DNA from 2 places in the Variovorax pasteuri genome. Region 1 is predicted to be linked to the other one. Evidence: predicted binding sites of a transcription regulator. Region 1 holds the regulator's gene; the other holds the start of a gene.
The links. The regulator HrcA, encoded in region 1, represses chaperone genes, less so after heat shock. The targets are predictions, from matches to a motif close to TTAGCACTCNNNNNNNNNGAGTGCTAA.
Positions count from the first base shown of each region.

Region 2: a site for HrcA is predicted at 3,884-3,910, ahead of groES (co-chaperone GroES). Genes of this name have one in related genera too.

Region 1 covers NZ_JBPJZS010000003.1:385,556-392,831, forward strand. Annotated here, with positions in the region: gene rapZ (RNase adapter RapZ) at 1-721, opposite strand, end outside; gene recN (DNA repair protein RecN) at 718-2,400, opposite strand; gene ACSFBM_RS15380 (NAD kinase) at 2,402-3,319, opposite strand; gene hrcA (heat-inducible transcriptional repressor HrcA) at 3,351-4,358, shown strand; tRNA gene ACSFBM_RS15390 (tRNA-Ile) at 4,390-4,466, shown strand; tRNA gene ACSFBM_RS15395 (tRNA-Arg) at 4,550-4,626, shown strand; tRNA gene ACSFBM_RS15400 (tRNA-Arg) at 4,744-4,820, shown strand; gene greB (transcription elongation factor GreB) at 4,881-5,456, shown strand; gene ACSFBM_RS15410 (RelA/SpoT family protein) at 5,469-7,276, opposite strand, start outside.
Region 2 covers NZ_JBPJZS010000001.1:242,082-249,357, forward strand. Annotated here, with positions in the region: gene ACSFBM_RS01080 (AraC family transcriptional regulator) at 1-149, shown strand, start outside; gene xylB (xylulokinase) at 168-1,637, shown strand; gene groL (chaperonin GroEL) at 1,800-3,452, opposite strand; gene groES (co-chaperone GroES) at 3,506-3,796, opposite strand; gene ACSFBM_RS01100 (GntR family transcriptional regulator) at 4,088-4,888, shown strand; gene ACSFBM_RS01105 (amino acid ABC transporter ATP-binding protein) at 4,952-5,689, opposite strand; gene ACSFBM_RS01110 (amino acid ABC transporter permease) at 5,667-6,356, opposite strand; gene ACSFBM_RS01115 (amino acid ABC transporter permease) at 6,356-7,024, opposite strand; gene ACSFBM_RS01120 (transporter substrate-binding domain-containing protein) at 7,040-7,276, opposite strand, start outside.

The sequences.
Region 1 (7,276 bases):
GCCAGTGCGACAGGAACTGCTCGATGTCGTCGTACATGCGCGCCACGTCGTCGTGCTCGCGCAGCCACTCGATCACCGGCTCGTCGCGGCCCGTGAGCGGCCGCAGCGCGGGCACGTAGTGCGGGTTGGGCAGCATGCGCACATCGAACACGTAGTCGGCATCCAGCGGCACGCCGCGCTTGAAGGCGAACGACTCGAAGACCAGCGTCAACGCGTTCTGCGGCGCGGAGATCAGCGACTTGATGTAGCTCTGCAGCTGCGCCGGGCGGATCAGGCTGGTGTCGATCACGTCGGCGCCGTCGCGCAGGTCGGCCAGCAGTTCGCGCTCCAGCTCGATGGCCTGCACCAGCACCCGATGCTGTTCGGGCACGTCGGTGCGGCCTTCCTGGCGCGAGAGGGGATGGCGGCGGCGGGTTTCCGAATAGCGGCGCAGCAGGGCATCGGTCGTCGCATCGAGGAACAGCGAGCGCAGCGAAATGCCGCCGTCGCGCCGCAGCGCTTCGAGCTGCTGCGGAACGATCGGCAGCGACACGCCGCTGCGCACGTCCATGGCAATGGCCACGCGCGGGGTTTCCTGTTCGTGTTGCAGGGCAATGAAGGGCGTCAGCAGCTCGGGCGGCAGGTTGTCGACGCAGTAGTAGCCGGCGTCTTCCATGGCATGCAGGGCCACCGACTTGCCGGAACCCGACATGCCCGTGATGAGCACGAGATCGAGGTTCATGGCGCGGTCACGGAGGTCTTGTGGCCCAGCATTTCGCGGGCGTGGGCCAGGGAGGTCTGCGAGACCTTTTCGCCGCCCAGCATGCGGGCGATTTCCTTGGCGCGGTTGTCGTCGTCGAGGCGGGACACGCCGCTCTCGGTGCGCGGGCCCTCCTTGCCGGCGGCCGCCGTCTGGCGCTTGGCGACCACGAGGTGGTGGTCGGCGCAGGCGGCCACCTGCGGCAGGTGGGTCACGGCGAGCACCTGGCGGTCGCGGCCGAGCTGCTTCATGAGCCGGCCGACCGTCTCGGCGACAGCGCCGCCGACGCCCGCGTCGACCTCGTCGAAGATCAGCGTCTGTGCTGCGCCGAGCTGGCTGGTCGTCACGGCGATGGCCAGCGCGATGCGCGACAGTTCGCCGCCGGAGGCCACCTTGCCGATGGCGCGCGGCGTGCTGCCGGTGTGGCCGGCCACGAGGAACGCCACTTCTTCCAGGCCGGCGCGGCCGGGCTGCGCCAGCGGCTGCAGCTCGACCTCGAAACGCCCGCCCTGCATGCCGAGGCCCTGCATGGCTTGCGTCACGGCCTGCGCGAGGCGCGGCGCAGCCTGCTTGCGCAACTTGCCGAGGGCCTTGGCTTCCTTCATGTAGACCTGCTGCGCGGCTTCTTCGGCGCGCTCCAGGCCTTCGAGATCGCTTTGTGCGTCGAGCGCCTGCAGCTCGGCCTGCCAGCCGGCCAGCAGCGCCGGCAGGTCGGCGGGCGTGCGCTTGTAGCGGCGCGCGAGCGACATCCACAGGCCCATGCGCTCGTCCAGTTCGGCCAAGCCTCGGGGGTCCGCGTCGGCGTCGCGCAGGTAGCCGTGCAGCGAATGCGCCGCATCGGAGGCCTGTGCCACGCAGGAAGCCAGCACTTCGCCCAGGTTGCGGAACTCGGGCTCGATGTGTTCGCAGTTCTGCAGCAGCGTGGCCGCGCGCGTGAGGGCGGCAAGGGCGCCACGGTCGTCGTCCTCCAGCGCCTGGCTGGCACCCTGGGCCGCGTCGATCAGTGCCTGCGCATTGGAGATGCGCGAATGGTTGGTCGACAGCTCTTCCCATTCGTCCGCGCCCGGTGCGAGCTTGGCGACTTCGGAAATCTGCCATTGAAGCCGCTCGCGTTCGCGCTGCAGCGAGTCTTGCGCCGAGCGCGCGTGTTCGAGCGACGAAAGCGCCTGCCGCCAGCCATGCCAGGCTGCGTCGAGCGCGTCGGTGCGCACGCCGGCGTACGCGTCGAGCAGGTCGCGCACGGCCTCGGGCCGCGTCAGGCTCTGCCAGGCGTGCTGGCCATGGATGTCGAGCAGGTGGTCGCCGAGTTCGCGCAGCTGCGTGGCAGTGGCCGGGCTGCCGTTGATCCAGCCGCGGCTGCGGCCCTGCAGGTCGACGGTACGGCGCAGCAGCAGGGCGTCGCCGGCTTCGAAGCCGCCTTCGTCGAGCCACGTGTCCAGGGCCGGGTCGGCGTCGAACTCCGCGCTCACGTCGAGCCGCTCGGCGCCTTCGCGCACCGCGCCCGCGTCGGCACGGTTGCCCAGCGCCAGCTGCAGCGCGTCGATCAGGATGGATTTGCCCGCGCCGGTTTCACCGGTCAAGACCGTGAAGCCGCCGGACAGGTCGAGTTCGAGTGATCGCACGATCACGAAGTCGCGCAGTGCGATGCGTCGCAGCGCCATGTCAGGAGCCCCCTTCGTTCCAGTGAAGTTTCTTGCGCAAGGTATCGAAATAGCTCCAGCCGCGCGGATGCAGGAAGCGCACGCGGAAGTCGGAGCGGCGCACCACCACGCGGTCGCCGATGGCGAGCGAGGCCAATGACTGCATGTCGAAATTGGCGCTGGCGTCGCGCCCGCCGACGAGCTCGATCACGATCTCGTCGGCATCGGGCAGCAGCACGGGGCGGTTCGACAGCGTGTGCGGCGCAATGGGCACCAGCACCCAGCCCGGCACCGCCGGATGCAGCAGCGGGCCGCCGGCCGACAGCGCATAGGCCGTCGAGCCCGTGGGCGTGGCGATGATCAGCCCGTCGGCGCGCTGGTTGGCCACGAAGTGCCGCCCGACCGACACGCGCAGCTCGACCATGCCGGAGGTGGCGCCGCGGTTGACCACCACGTCGTTCATGGCGAGCGCGTCGAACACCGAGACGCCGTCGCGCATGACGCGCGCGTGGATCAGGCTGCGGTGGTCTTCTTCGTATTCGCCGGCCAGCATGGGAATCAGCGTGGCCTGGTAGTTGTCCAGCGGAATGTCGGTGATGAAGCCGAGGCGGCCCCGGTTGATGCCGATCAAGGGAATGCCGTAGCTCGCGAGCTGCCGGCCGATGCCGAGCATGGTGCCGTCACCGCCCACCACCAGGCCGAGGTCGCAGCGCTGGCCGATTTCTTCGACCGACAGGGCTTCGTAGCGCGGATGGGCCGGGGCGCCTTCGTCGTCCTGTGCCTCTTCGCAGGTCGAGCGCTCGACGAAAACCGTGCAGCCCTGCGATTCCAGGAACGTGCCGATGTCTTCCATCACCCCGTCGCGTGCGTCCGCCTGCGCTCGGGCGCCGGAAGCCTGGTATTTGCCGATCAGGGCGACGTATCGGAAGCGAGAGGTCATATCTCACAAATTACAACACTAAAATCTTGCAATGCTGGACGACCGTGCCAAGTTGCTGCTCAAGACGCTCGTCGAGCGCTACATTGCCGACGGGCAACCCGTCGGGTCACGCACGTTGTCGCGTTCGGCGGGGCTGGACCTGTCGCCCGCGACCATCCGTAACGTCATGTCCGACCTCGAGGGGCTGGGGCTGATTGCCAGCCCGCACACCTCGTCGGGCCGCATCCCGACGCACCGCGGCTACCGCCTGTTCGTCGACACCATGCTGACCGCCCAGCGCGAGCACATGACCGCGCCGAGCCTCGCGCCCGACCAGCCACAGAAGGTGATTGCCAACGCAGCCAACCTGCTGTCGAACATGTCGCAGTTCGTGGGCGTGGTGATGGCGCCGCGGCGCGCCTCGGTGTTCAAGCAGATCGAGTTCCTGCGCCTTTCCGAAAAGCGGCTGCTGGTGATCATCGTGTCGCCCGACGGCGACGTGCAGAACCGGGTGATCTTTCCGGAGGCCGACTATTCGCAGTCGCAACTGGTCGAGGCCTCGAACTACATCAACGCGCACTATGCGGGCCTGACCATCGAGCAGGTGCGCGACAAGCTTCAGTCCGAAATCGAAACGCTGCGCGGCGAGATTGCCACGTTGATGCAGGCGGCGGTGCAGGTGAGCTCCGAGGTGCTGACAGAAGCGCAGGAAGACGATGTCGTGATCTCCGGCGAGCGCAACCTGCTCGCGGTGAGCGACTTCTCCAGTGACATGGGCCAACTGCGCCGTGCCTTCGAGCTGTTCGAGCAGAAGGCCCAGCTCATGCGGCTGCTCGACGTGTCGAGCAAGGCCGAAGGCGTGCGCATCTTCATCGGCGGCGAGAGCCAGGTGGTGCCGTTCGAAGAGCTGTCCATCGTGAGCGCCAATTACGAGGTCGACGGGCAGGTCGTGGGCACGCTGGGCGTGATCGGGCCGACGCGCATGCCTTACGAACGCATGATCCAGATCGTCGACATCACGTCGCGCCTGGTGACCAACGCGCTGAGTCATCGCAAGTAGGCTGCGCGCCGCGAATAGAATCGTGCCGCGTGGGCCGTTAGCTCAGTTGGTTAGAGCAGCGGACTCATAATCCGTTGGTCGATGGTTCAAGCCCATCACGGCCTACCACCGCATCTTTTTGCACCAGGTTTTGCGACGTTTCCGCTTCGTTGCGGGAATGCTCTGTAAAACGGGATATAATCGAAGGCTCAGCGGCTGTAGCTCAGTTGGATAGAGTACTTGGCTACGAACCAAGGGGTCGTGGGTTCAATTCCTGCCAGCCGCACCAACTCTGAAAATGCCCGGAAGATTCGTCTTCCGGGCATTTTTCTTTTGTGAAACCTGCGTGTAGCCGGCCGAGCAGATTCAAAAAGGTCGAGAAAAGCGGGCTATAATTGCAGGCTGTGCGGCTGTAGCTCAGTTGGATAGAGTACTTGGCTACGAACCAAGGGGTCGTGGGTTCAATTCCTGCCAGCCGCACCACTACATGAAAAGCCCGGAAGATTCGTCTTCCGGGCTTTTTTCTTTTTGGAGGATTTTGCGTTGAGCAAGGCATTCACCAAGGAAACGGATTCCGACGGAGACGATGACGGCGCCGATGGCGCTTTGCCGCCGCTGCCCGCAGGCAGCAGGAACTACATCACTCCCGACGGCTACGCGCGACTGCGCGACGAGCTGCTGCACCTGATGGACGAGGAGCGCCCGAAGATCGTCGAGACGGTGCACTGGGCCGCCAAGAACGGCGACCGCTCCGAGAACGGCGACTATCTCTACGGGAAGAAGCGCCTGCGCGAAATCGACCGCCGCATCCGCTTTCTCACCAAGCGCCTCGAGATCGCCGAGATCACCGACCCGTCGGTGCACCATGGCCGCGATCAGGTCTTTTTCGGCGCCACGGTCCGCTATGTCGACGAGACGGGCGATGAACGCAGCGTCACCATCCTCGGAATCGATGAGGCGGAGAGCGCGAACGCCCAGGTCAGCTGGATTTCCCCGATCGCGCGGGCGCTGCTCAAGGCGCGCGAGGGCGATGTGGTCAAGCTCGTCACGCCGGGCGGCGCGCACGAGATCGAAATTCTTTCGGTGAGTTACCCCGCGCCGCGCCCGGCCGCAGCCTAGAGAACGCAGGCCTCAGGGCGCGGGAACCGTGCGGGACGCCGTCAGCACCGACGCGGTCCGGCGTGCAGCGCGCAGCACGGCGTCCAGATGCGTGCGGTCGCGCACTGCAATCACGAAGCGCAGGTCGGTCGAATCCTGCGGTGTTTCGTCGGCCATTTCCACATGCGTGATGTCGGCCTCCGCATCGGCGAGCGTGGCCGCGACGCGAGCCAGCACGCCCTTGTCGTTGCGCACGGTGATGACCACGCCGGTTTCGAAGGGGCGCGTGGGCTCGTCCGCCCACTCGACCGCGAAGAAGCGTTCGCTGTCCTTGTGGCGCAGACGCTGGCCGACGCCGCAGTCGTCGGTGTGCACCACCAGGCCTTCGCCATGCCCGAGGTAGCCAACGATCTGGTCGCCCGGAATCGGGCGGCAGCACAGCGCAAAACGCACCGACGAGTTCTCGCTGCCGTCGAGCGTGACCGCGCCCTGGGACACGGTTTCGTGCGAGATGAAGCGCTCTCGGCTCAGTAGAACGGCGTCAGGTCGTTCGCCCAACTCGGAGAGCATGGAGACCAGCCGCTTCGCCACGATGCTCGCGATGCGTTTGCCCAGGCCGATGTCGGTCAGCAGTTCGGAGCGGGTGCGGTTGCCGGTGAAGCGCAGCAGCTTTTCCCACAATGGCTGGTGTTCGTCGTCGTTCTCCGGCAGCTTGCTCAACCCTTCGGCGCGCAGCGCCTGGGCCAGCAGCTTTTCGCCCAGGCCTTCGGACTCGGTGTGCGCCAGGGTCTTCAGGTAGTGACGGATCTTGGAGCGCGCCCGCCCGGTTCGCACGAACCCGAGCCAGGCCGGGTTGGGCGTCGACACCGGTGCCGTGATCACCTCGACCACGTCGCCATTCTTGAGCTCGGTGCGCAGCGGCACCTGGTCGCCGTTGATGCGCGCGGCCGACGTGTGGTCGCCGATGTTGCTGTGAATGGCGTACGCGAAGTCGACCACCGTGGCACCGCGAGGCAACGCCATGATCTGGCTCTTCGGCGTGAACACGTAGACCGCGTCCGGAAACAGGTCGACCTTGACGTGGTCCCAGAATTCCGCGGCGTCGCGCGTTTCGTCCTGAATGTCCAGCAGCGACTGCAGCCACTTGGTGCCCAGCCGGTCGTTGCTGGCCGCATTCGGTTCGGCCGCCTTGTACAGCCAGTGCGCCGCCACGCCGGATTCGGCCACCACGTGCATCGCCTCGGTTCGCAGCTGGAACTCGACGCTCACGCCGGCCGGGCCCACCAGCGTGGTATGCAGTGACTGGTAGCCGTTGAGCTTGGCGATCGCGATATGGTCCTTGAACTTGCCCGGCAGTGGCTTGTACATCTGGTGCAGGATGCCCAGGCCGGTGTAGCAGGCGATCACGTTCGGCACGATCAGGCGAAAGCCGTAGATGTCGGTCACCTGGGCAAAGCTCAGGTGTTTCTCTTCCATCTTGCGGTAGATGGAATACAGCGTCTTTTCGCGGCCCGCGATCCGCAGCGTCATGCCGGCGCCGGCAAAGGCGGTCTCGACCTCGCGCTGCACCTTCTGGATCAGGTCGCGGCGGCGCCCGCGTGCCTTGGCCACGGCCTTGGACAGCGTGGCGTAGCGCCAGGGCTTCATGTGCCGGAACGACAGCTCCTGCAGTTCGCGGTAGGTCTGGTTCAGCCCGAGGCGATGCGCGATGGGCGCATAGATCTCGAGCGTTTCGCGCGAAATGCGCGCCCACTTTTCCCGCGGCGCGTCGGCCAGCGTGCGCATGTTGTGCGTGCGGTCGGCCAGCTTGACCAAAATGACGCGCACATCGCGCGCCATGG
Region 2 (7,276 bases), on a different contig from region 1:
CCGACCACTACGTGACGGACATCTGCTACCAGGTGGGCTTCAACAACGTGGCCAACTTCAACCGGCGCTTCCTTGAAATCAAGGGCATGACGCCGAGCGAATTCAGAAAACAGGCCGACACGCGCTTCGGCAGCGGCGTCTCTTCGTAACACGGCAGGGAGTTCATCTTGTACCTGGGACTCGACCTCGGCACGTCCGAGCTCAAGGCGCTGCTGCTCGCCGACGATCACCGCATCGTGGGCGTGGCGCGTGCGCCGCTCACGGTCGAGCGGCCGCAACCGCTGTGGTCGGAGCAGGCGCCGCGGCAGTGGTGGCAGGCGCTCGAGCAGGTGATGGCGGCGTTGAAGGCATCCCATGGCGAGGCGTTGTCTGCCGTGCGCGCCATCGGCCTGTCGGGCCAGATGCACGGCGCCACGCTGCTCGACGCGGCGGGCGAGGTGCTGCGCCCGGCCATCCTGTGGAACGACGGGCGCAGCGGCGCGCAGTGCGAGGCGCTTGCGCGCGCCGTGCCGCGCCTGGGCGCGATCGCGGGCAACCTGGCGATGCCGGGGTTCACCGCGCCCAAGCTGATGTGGGTGCGTGAACACGAGCCCGAAATCTTTGCGCGCACGGCACGCGTGCTGCTGCCCAAAGACTGGCTGCGCTTCATGCTCAGCGGCGAGGCGGTCAGCGAGATGTCGGACGCCGCGGGCACGCTGTGGCTGGACGTGGGCGCGCGCGACTGGTCCGACGAGTTGCTGTCGGCCACCGGGCTCACGCGCGCACACATGCCGCGGCTGGTCGAAGGCAGCGAGGTGTCGGCGCAGCTCAAGCCCGAGCTGGCAACGCGGTGGGGCGTGGGCCGCGGCACGGTGCTGATCGCCGGCGGCGCGGGCGACAACGCCGCGAGCGCGGTCGGCATGGGGCTGGTGGAACCGGGGCAGGGCTTCGTGTCGCTCGGTACGTCGGGCGTGGTGTTCGTGTCGACCGACCGCTTCCTGCCGAACCCCGCGCAGGCCATGCACGCCTTCTGCCACGCGCTGCCGAAGCGCTGGCACCAGATGTCGGTGATGCTCTCGGCCGCGAGCGCGGTGAGCTGGGCGGCGAAGACATTCAAGTTCACCGATGAGGCGGCGCTGCTGGAGGCTGCGGCGTCGGTGCCGGTGTTGCAGCGTGTGCACTGCCCGCTGTTCCTGCCGTACCTGTCTGGCGAGCGCTCGCCGCACAACAACCCCGCTGCACAGGGCGTGCTGTTCGGCCTCACGCATGCGCACGGTCCCGCGGAGATTGCCTATGCCGTGGTCGAGGGCGTGAGCTTCGGCCTGCGCGACGGCTTCGACACCCTGCGTCTGCCGCCCGACATGCCGCTGCGCGAAGTGGCGCTGGTGGGCGGCGGTGCGCGCAGCGTGTGGTGGGGCCAGTTGCTGGCCGACATCTTCCAGGTACCGCTCACGCTCTATGCGGGCAGCGAGACCGGCGGGGCGCTGGGCGCGGCGCGCCTGGCGTGGCTGGCCGATGGCGGCGCCGTGGCTGAAGTCTGCACCTTGCCGTCGGTGAAGCAGGAGCTGGTTCCGGGGACGGAGGGCGTGGACACGCACAAGGCGCGGCATGCGCGCTTCCAGGCGCTCTATGCGGCGCTGCGGGATCAATTCGAATAAGCGACGCACATTCCGAGCGCCCATAAAAAAACCCGTCGCAAGACGGGTTTTTTACTTTCGCGAAACACCGCGGAACCGGCTTTGCCGGGCCGCAGGTGTTGCCCCCGGTAGGGGGGTGGCGCAGCGGACACGAAGTGCCGCGCAGCCTGGGGACGAGCGAAATTACATCCCCATGCCGCCCATACCGCCCATACCGCCCATATCGGGCATGCCGCCGCCGGCACCCGATTCTTCCTTCGGTGCGTCAGCGATCATGGCTTCGGTCGTCAGCAGCAGCGAGGACACCGAGGCGGCGTTCTGCAGTGCGGTGCGGGTGACCTTCGTCGGGTCCAGGATGCCCAGTTCGAGCATGTCGCCGTACGAGTCGTTCGCAGCGTTGAAGCCGTAGTTGCCCTTGCCGGCCAACACAGCGTTCACCACCACCGAGGCTTCGCCGCCGGCGTTGTTCACGATTTCGCGCAGGGGCGCTTCGATGGCCTTGAGCACCAGCTTGATGCCGGCTTCCTGGTCGGCGTTGTCGCCCTTGACCGAGTCGCCCACAGCTTGCTTGGCACGCAGCAGAGCCACGCCGCCGCCAGCCACAACGCCTTCTTCCACGGCAGCGCGGGTGGCGTGCAGTGCATCTTCGACGCGGGCCTTCTTTTCCTTCATTTCGACTTCGGTGGCAGCGCCGACCTTGATCACTGCAACGCCGCCGGCCAGCTTGGCCACGCGCTCTTGCAGCTTTTCACGGTCGTAGTCGCTGGTCGCTTCTTCGATCTGAACGCGCACTTGCTTCACGCGGGCTTCGATGTCACCAGCAGCGCCGGCGCCGTCGATGATGATCGTGTTTTCCTTGCCCACTTCGATGCGCTTGGCTTGACCCAGGTCGGCCAGCGTCACCTTTTCGAGCGTCAGGCCCACTTCTTCAGCGATGACCTTGCCGCCCGTCAGGATGGCGATGTCTTCCAGCATGGCCTTGCGGCGGTCGCCGAAGCCAGGCGCCTTGACGGCCACGACCTTCAGGATGCCGCGGATCGTGTTCACGACCAGGGTCGCCAGGGCTTCGCCCTCGACTTCTTCGGCAATGATCAGCAGCGGACGGCCAGCCTTGGCGACTTGCTCCAGCACCGGCAGCAGGTCACGGATGTTGCTGATCTTCTTGTCGAACAGCAGCACGAAGGGGTTGTCCAACAGCGCCGATTGCTTCTCGGGGTTGTTGATGAAGTAGGGCGACAGGTAGCCGCGGTCGAACTGCATGCCTTCGACGACGTCGAGTTCGCTGTCCAGCGACTTGCCGTCTTCCACGGTGATCACGCCTTCCTTGCCGACCTTGTCCATCGCGTCAGCGATGAGCTTGCCGATGGTTTCGTCGCTGTTGGCCGAAATGGAGCCGACCTGCGCGATTTCCTTGGAGGTGGTGGTGGGCTTGGAAGCCTTCTTCAGCTCGGCGACCAGGGCCGTGACAGCCTTGTCGATGCCGCGCTTCAGGTCCATCGGGTTCATGCCGGCAGCCACCAGCTTGAAACCTTCGCGAACGATGGCTTGTGCCAGCACGGTCGCGGTGGTGGTGCCGTCACCGGCGTTGTCCGAAGTCTTGGAGGCCACTTCCTTCACGAGCTGGGCGCCCATGTTCTGGAGCTTGTCCTTGAGTTCGATTTCCTTGGCCACGGACACACCGTCCTTGGTCACGGTGGGGGCGCCGAACGAGCGTTCGAGCACCACGTTGCGACCCTTGGGGCCCAGGGTGACCTTGACTGCGTTGGCCAGGATGTTCACACCCTCGACCATGCGTGCGCGGGCTTCTCCGCCGAAGACTACGTCTTTTGCTGCCATGATGAATTAACTCCGAATGGATTGGATTTGAATGAATCGGAAGGGGAGAAGGCTTACTTCTCGACGACTGCGAACAGGTCGTCTTCCTTCATCACGAGCAGTTCGTCGCCGTCGACCTTGACGGTCTGGCCGCTGTACTTGCCGAACAGGACGCGGTCGCCGACCTTGACGGTCAGTGCGGTCAGTTCGCCCTTGTCGGTGCGCTTGCCCGGGCCCACGGCCAGGACTTCACCCTGATCGGGCTTTTCGGCGGCTGCGTCGGGGATGACGATGCCGGAGGCGGTCTTGGTTTCGCTGTCAACACGCTTGACGATCACGCGATCGGCCAAAGGACGAAGTTTCATTGCATCTCCTGATATGGATAAGAAACGGGTTTGTGGTCGGACACCGGACGGGGCCCGGGTGCCCATTCGACTTGCAGCGAGTGGCTGTTAGCACTCGTCGGCAGCGAGTGCTAATGATAAGGGCATTCGGTGACGTTTCAAGGGCAGGGGATTGGGGGCGTCGTATTCCAGGGCCGTTTCCGCGCTGCCGGACGCGCCGGTTCTGCATGGCCGAACCGGCCTCGCGGGCGCTGCAATGCCTGACGTATGCTGTGGCATCGTTCGATTGCACACAGTTTGTAGACAAATCATATGAAACCCAAAGCCCCGATCAAGCCGGCGCCGCGCGCCAAGCCCGGCAAGACCGCAGCACCGGTCAAGGCCTCGGGCACCCGCAAGTCCGGGTCGGCCGTTGCCAGGACCGTTGCCGATGCGCCCGCGGCGCCCGACACGTCCGGCGAAGCCTCGAGCAATCTGACCGACCGGGCCTACGCCGTCGTGAGGCGCCTCATTCTGCAGCGCGAGTTGACCGGCGGCGAAGTGCTGGTCGAAGGGCGCCTGGCCGAGCGCCTGCAGATGTCGCGAACGCCCTTGCGCGAAGCGCTGCTCCGACTCGAGGGCGAAGGCCTGCTGGTGCGGGCCAATGCGCGCTCGTACGCGGTGCGGCGCATCACCGCGTCGCATTACTTCCAGTGCCTGCAGGTGCGCGAACGGCTGGAGTCGCAGGCCGTGTCGCTCGCCATGGGGCAGGTGCCCGCGGAACTGGTGCAGCGCCTGCGCAGCGACATCCTGTCGCTGGATTCGAGCCAGCAGGGTTCGAGCCACTGGCACGCCGACGACGAGATCCACGGCCTGTTCGCGCGGGCCTCCGGCAACGCCATGCTGGCCGAGACCATCGCGCACCTGCGCGTGCTGTGTCGTCTGTTCGAGGTGGTCGACCCGTTCAACCGCATCGAGGACGACAGGGCCGAGCACCTGGCCATCCTGGACGCCTACATCGCGGGCAACGCGAAGGCGGCCGAAGAGGCGGTCATTGCCCATCTGCGCCATCTGGCGCGCTACACGCTCTCCAGGCTCAGCAACGGCCTGGTCACCGGCTTCCCGCCGCACTAGCAGCGCGGGCGCAGTCCGCGGCACTGGCGGCGCAGGCGAGGTTGCCTGCGGTGCGCGACCCTTTCAGTGCCGCAGGATCTTGCCGACGAAATCGCGGGTGCGGGCCTCGCGGGGTGCGTCGAAGATCTGCCGGGGGTCGCCGACCTCGACCACGTGCCCGTCGGCCATGAAGACGACCTTGCTCGACACCTCGCGCACGAAGCCCATCTCGTGCGAGACGATGAACATCGTCATGCCCTCGGCGGCCAGCAGCCGCACAGTGTCGAGCACTTCGTTGACCAGCTCAGGGTCGAGGGCGGCCGTGACCTCGTCGAGCAGCAGGATGCCCGGCTGCAGCGCCAGCGCGCGCGCGATCGCCACGCGCTGCTGCTGGCCGCCCGACAGCTGGTCGGGGTAGGACTTCAGCTTGGCCCCCATGCCCACCTTCTCGAGCAGCTGGACCGCATAGTCCTCGACCTGCTTGCGCGGGCGTCCCTTGACCTTGATGGGGGCGACCGTGACGTTGTCGAGCACCGTCATGTTCTGGAACAGGTTGTACTGCTGGAACACGATGGCCATCTGCGAGCGCACGCGGCGAAGTTGCTCCCGGTCGTTGTAGTCCAGGGCCTGGCCGTCGATGCGAACCTGGCCCTCGATGGGCGGCAGCAGGCCCATGAGCACGCGCAGCAAGGTGCTCTTGCCCGAGCCCGACGGCCCGATGAGGCTGACGATCTCTCCCTTGTCCACCGACAGGTTGATGCGCTCGAGTACGGTGTGTGCGCCGTAGTTGGCCTTGAGGTCAACGATTTCGAGTTGGGGCAAGTTTTTTCTCCAGGTATTTGCCGAACCGGGCCAGCGGATAGGACAGCATGAAATAAAGCGCCAGCACCGTGCCGTAGACCAGCGTGGCCGAGAAGCCCTTGTTGTTCATCGTCTTGCCGGCGAAGGCCAGCTCGACGACGCCGATCTGCGAGGCCAGCGCGGTGTCCTTGATGAACAGCACGAAGAAGCCGAAGACCGGCGGAAGAATGATCTTCCAGGCTTGCGGCACGATCACCAGGCGCAGCGTCTGCAGGTAGCTGAAGTTCATGGCCGCCGCCGCGTCCCACTGGTTGCGGTGCACAGACTCGAGCCCGCTGCGCACGATCTCGGCAATGAAGGCGGTGGCGATCAGGCACACGCTGATCAGGGCCACCGTGAACATGGCGAGGTCGGCGTGCAGGCCCTGGAAGATGAAGAACACCAGCATCAGCGTGACCAGGAACGGGATGCGCCTGAACAGCTCGATGAAGGCGGTGGCCGCAACGCGCAGCGGCATGCCGGCGGGCCGGTCGCCCAGCCGCACCGCCGCGAGCACGAAGCCCAGCGAGAAGCCGACGATGCAGCCGATGGCGGACAGCGCGAATGTCACGCCCAGCGCCTTCGCGAAGAACAGCAGGTTGTAGTAGCTGAAGAAGCGAGGCAGCTCCTGCAGGATCTGGTCGAGCATCAGAACCACCTCATCTTGGCGCGGAAGAAGCGCTTGCCCACGAAGGCCAGCGACAGCGTGGCGATCAGGGTGATCACGAGGTAGAGCACCGCCACGACGGAGAACACCTCGATCGAGCGAAAGGTCTCGGCGTTGATGTTGTAGGCCCGCCCGGTGAGTTCCTCGACGCCGAAGATGGCAGCCATCGAGGTGCCCAGGGTCATCAGGATGTACTGGTTGGACAGCGGCGGAAACAGCACCCGCACGATGTGCGGCAGGATCACGTAGCGAATGGTCTGGATGCGAGAGAAGCCCAGCGTTTCGGCGGCCTCCAGCTCGGGCAGGCGCACCGATTCGAAGCCCGCGCGCTGGATCTCGGTCAGGTACGCACCGGCATTGAGCGTCATGCCGATCAGCACGGCCTGGTAGGGCGACAGCAGGATGCCCGCGTCGGGCAGCGCGAAGAAGATGAAGAAGATCTGGATGAGCTGCGGCGTGTTGGTGAAGAACACCACGTAGGCGCCGACGATGCGGCGCGCCCACCGCGGGCCGTAGGCGCGCACCGAGGCACCGCCCAGGCCGAGCAGCATGCCGAGCGCGAACGCGAGGAACGCGATCTGCAGGCTCAGCCAGGCGCCGCCGACCAGATAGGGCAGGCGCTCCAGCACCGATGAATAGTCGAACTGCATGCGCCCCCTGCGGCCTTACTTGTAGCTCGGTGCGGTGCGCGGATCGTGCAGCATCGGGCCGCCGAACCACTTCTTCCAGCGTTCGTCCACGTAGCCGCTCTTGTGCATTTCCTTGATGGCGCCGGTGAGCTTCTCGCGCAGCGCGTCGTTGCCCTTCTGCACGCCGATGCCGCAGAAGTAGACCTCGATGGGTGCGTCCACGATGCGCCAGTCGATCTTGTGCTTGGCGGTGTGTTCAGTCATGAAGTCCAT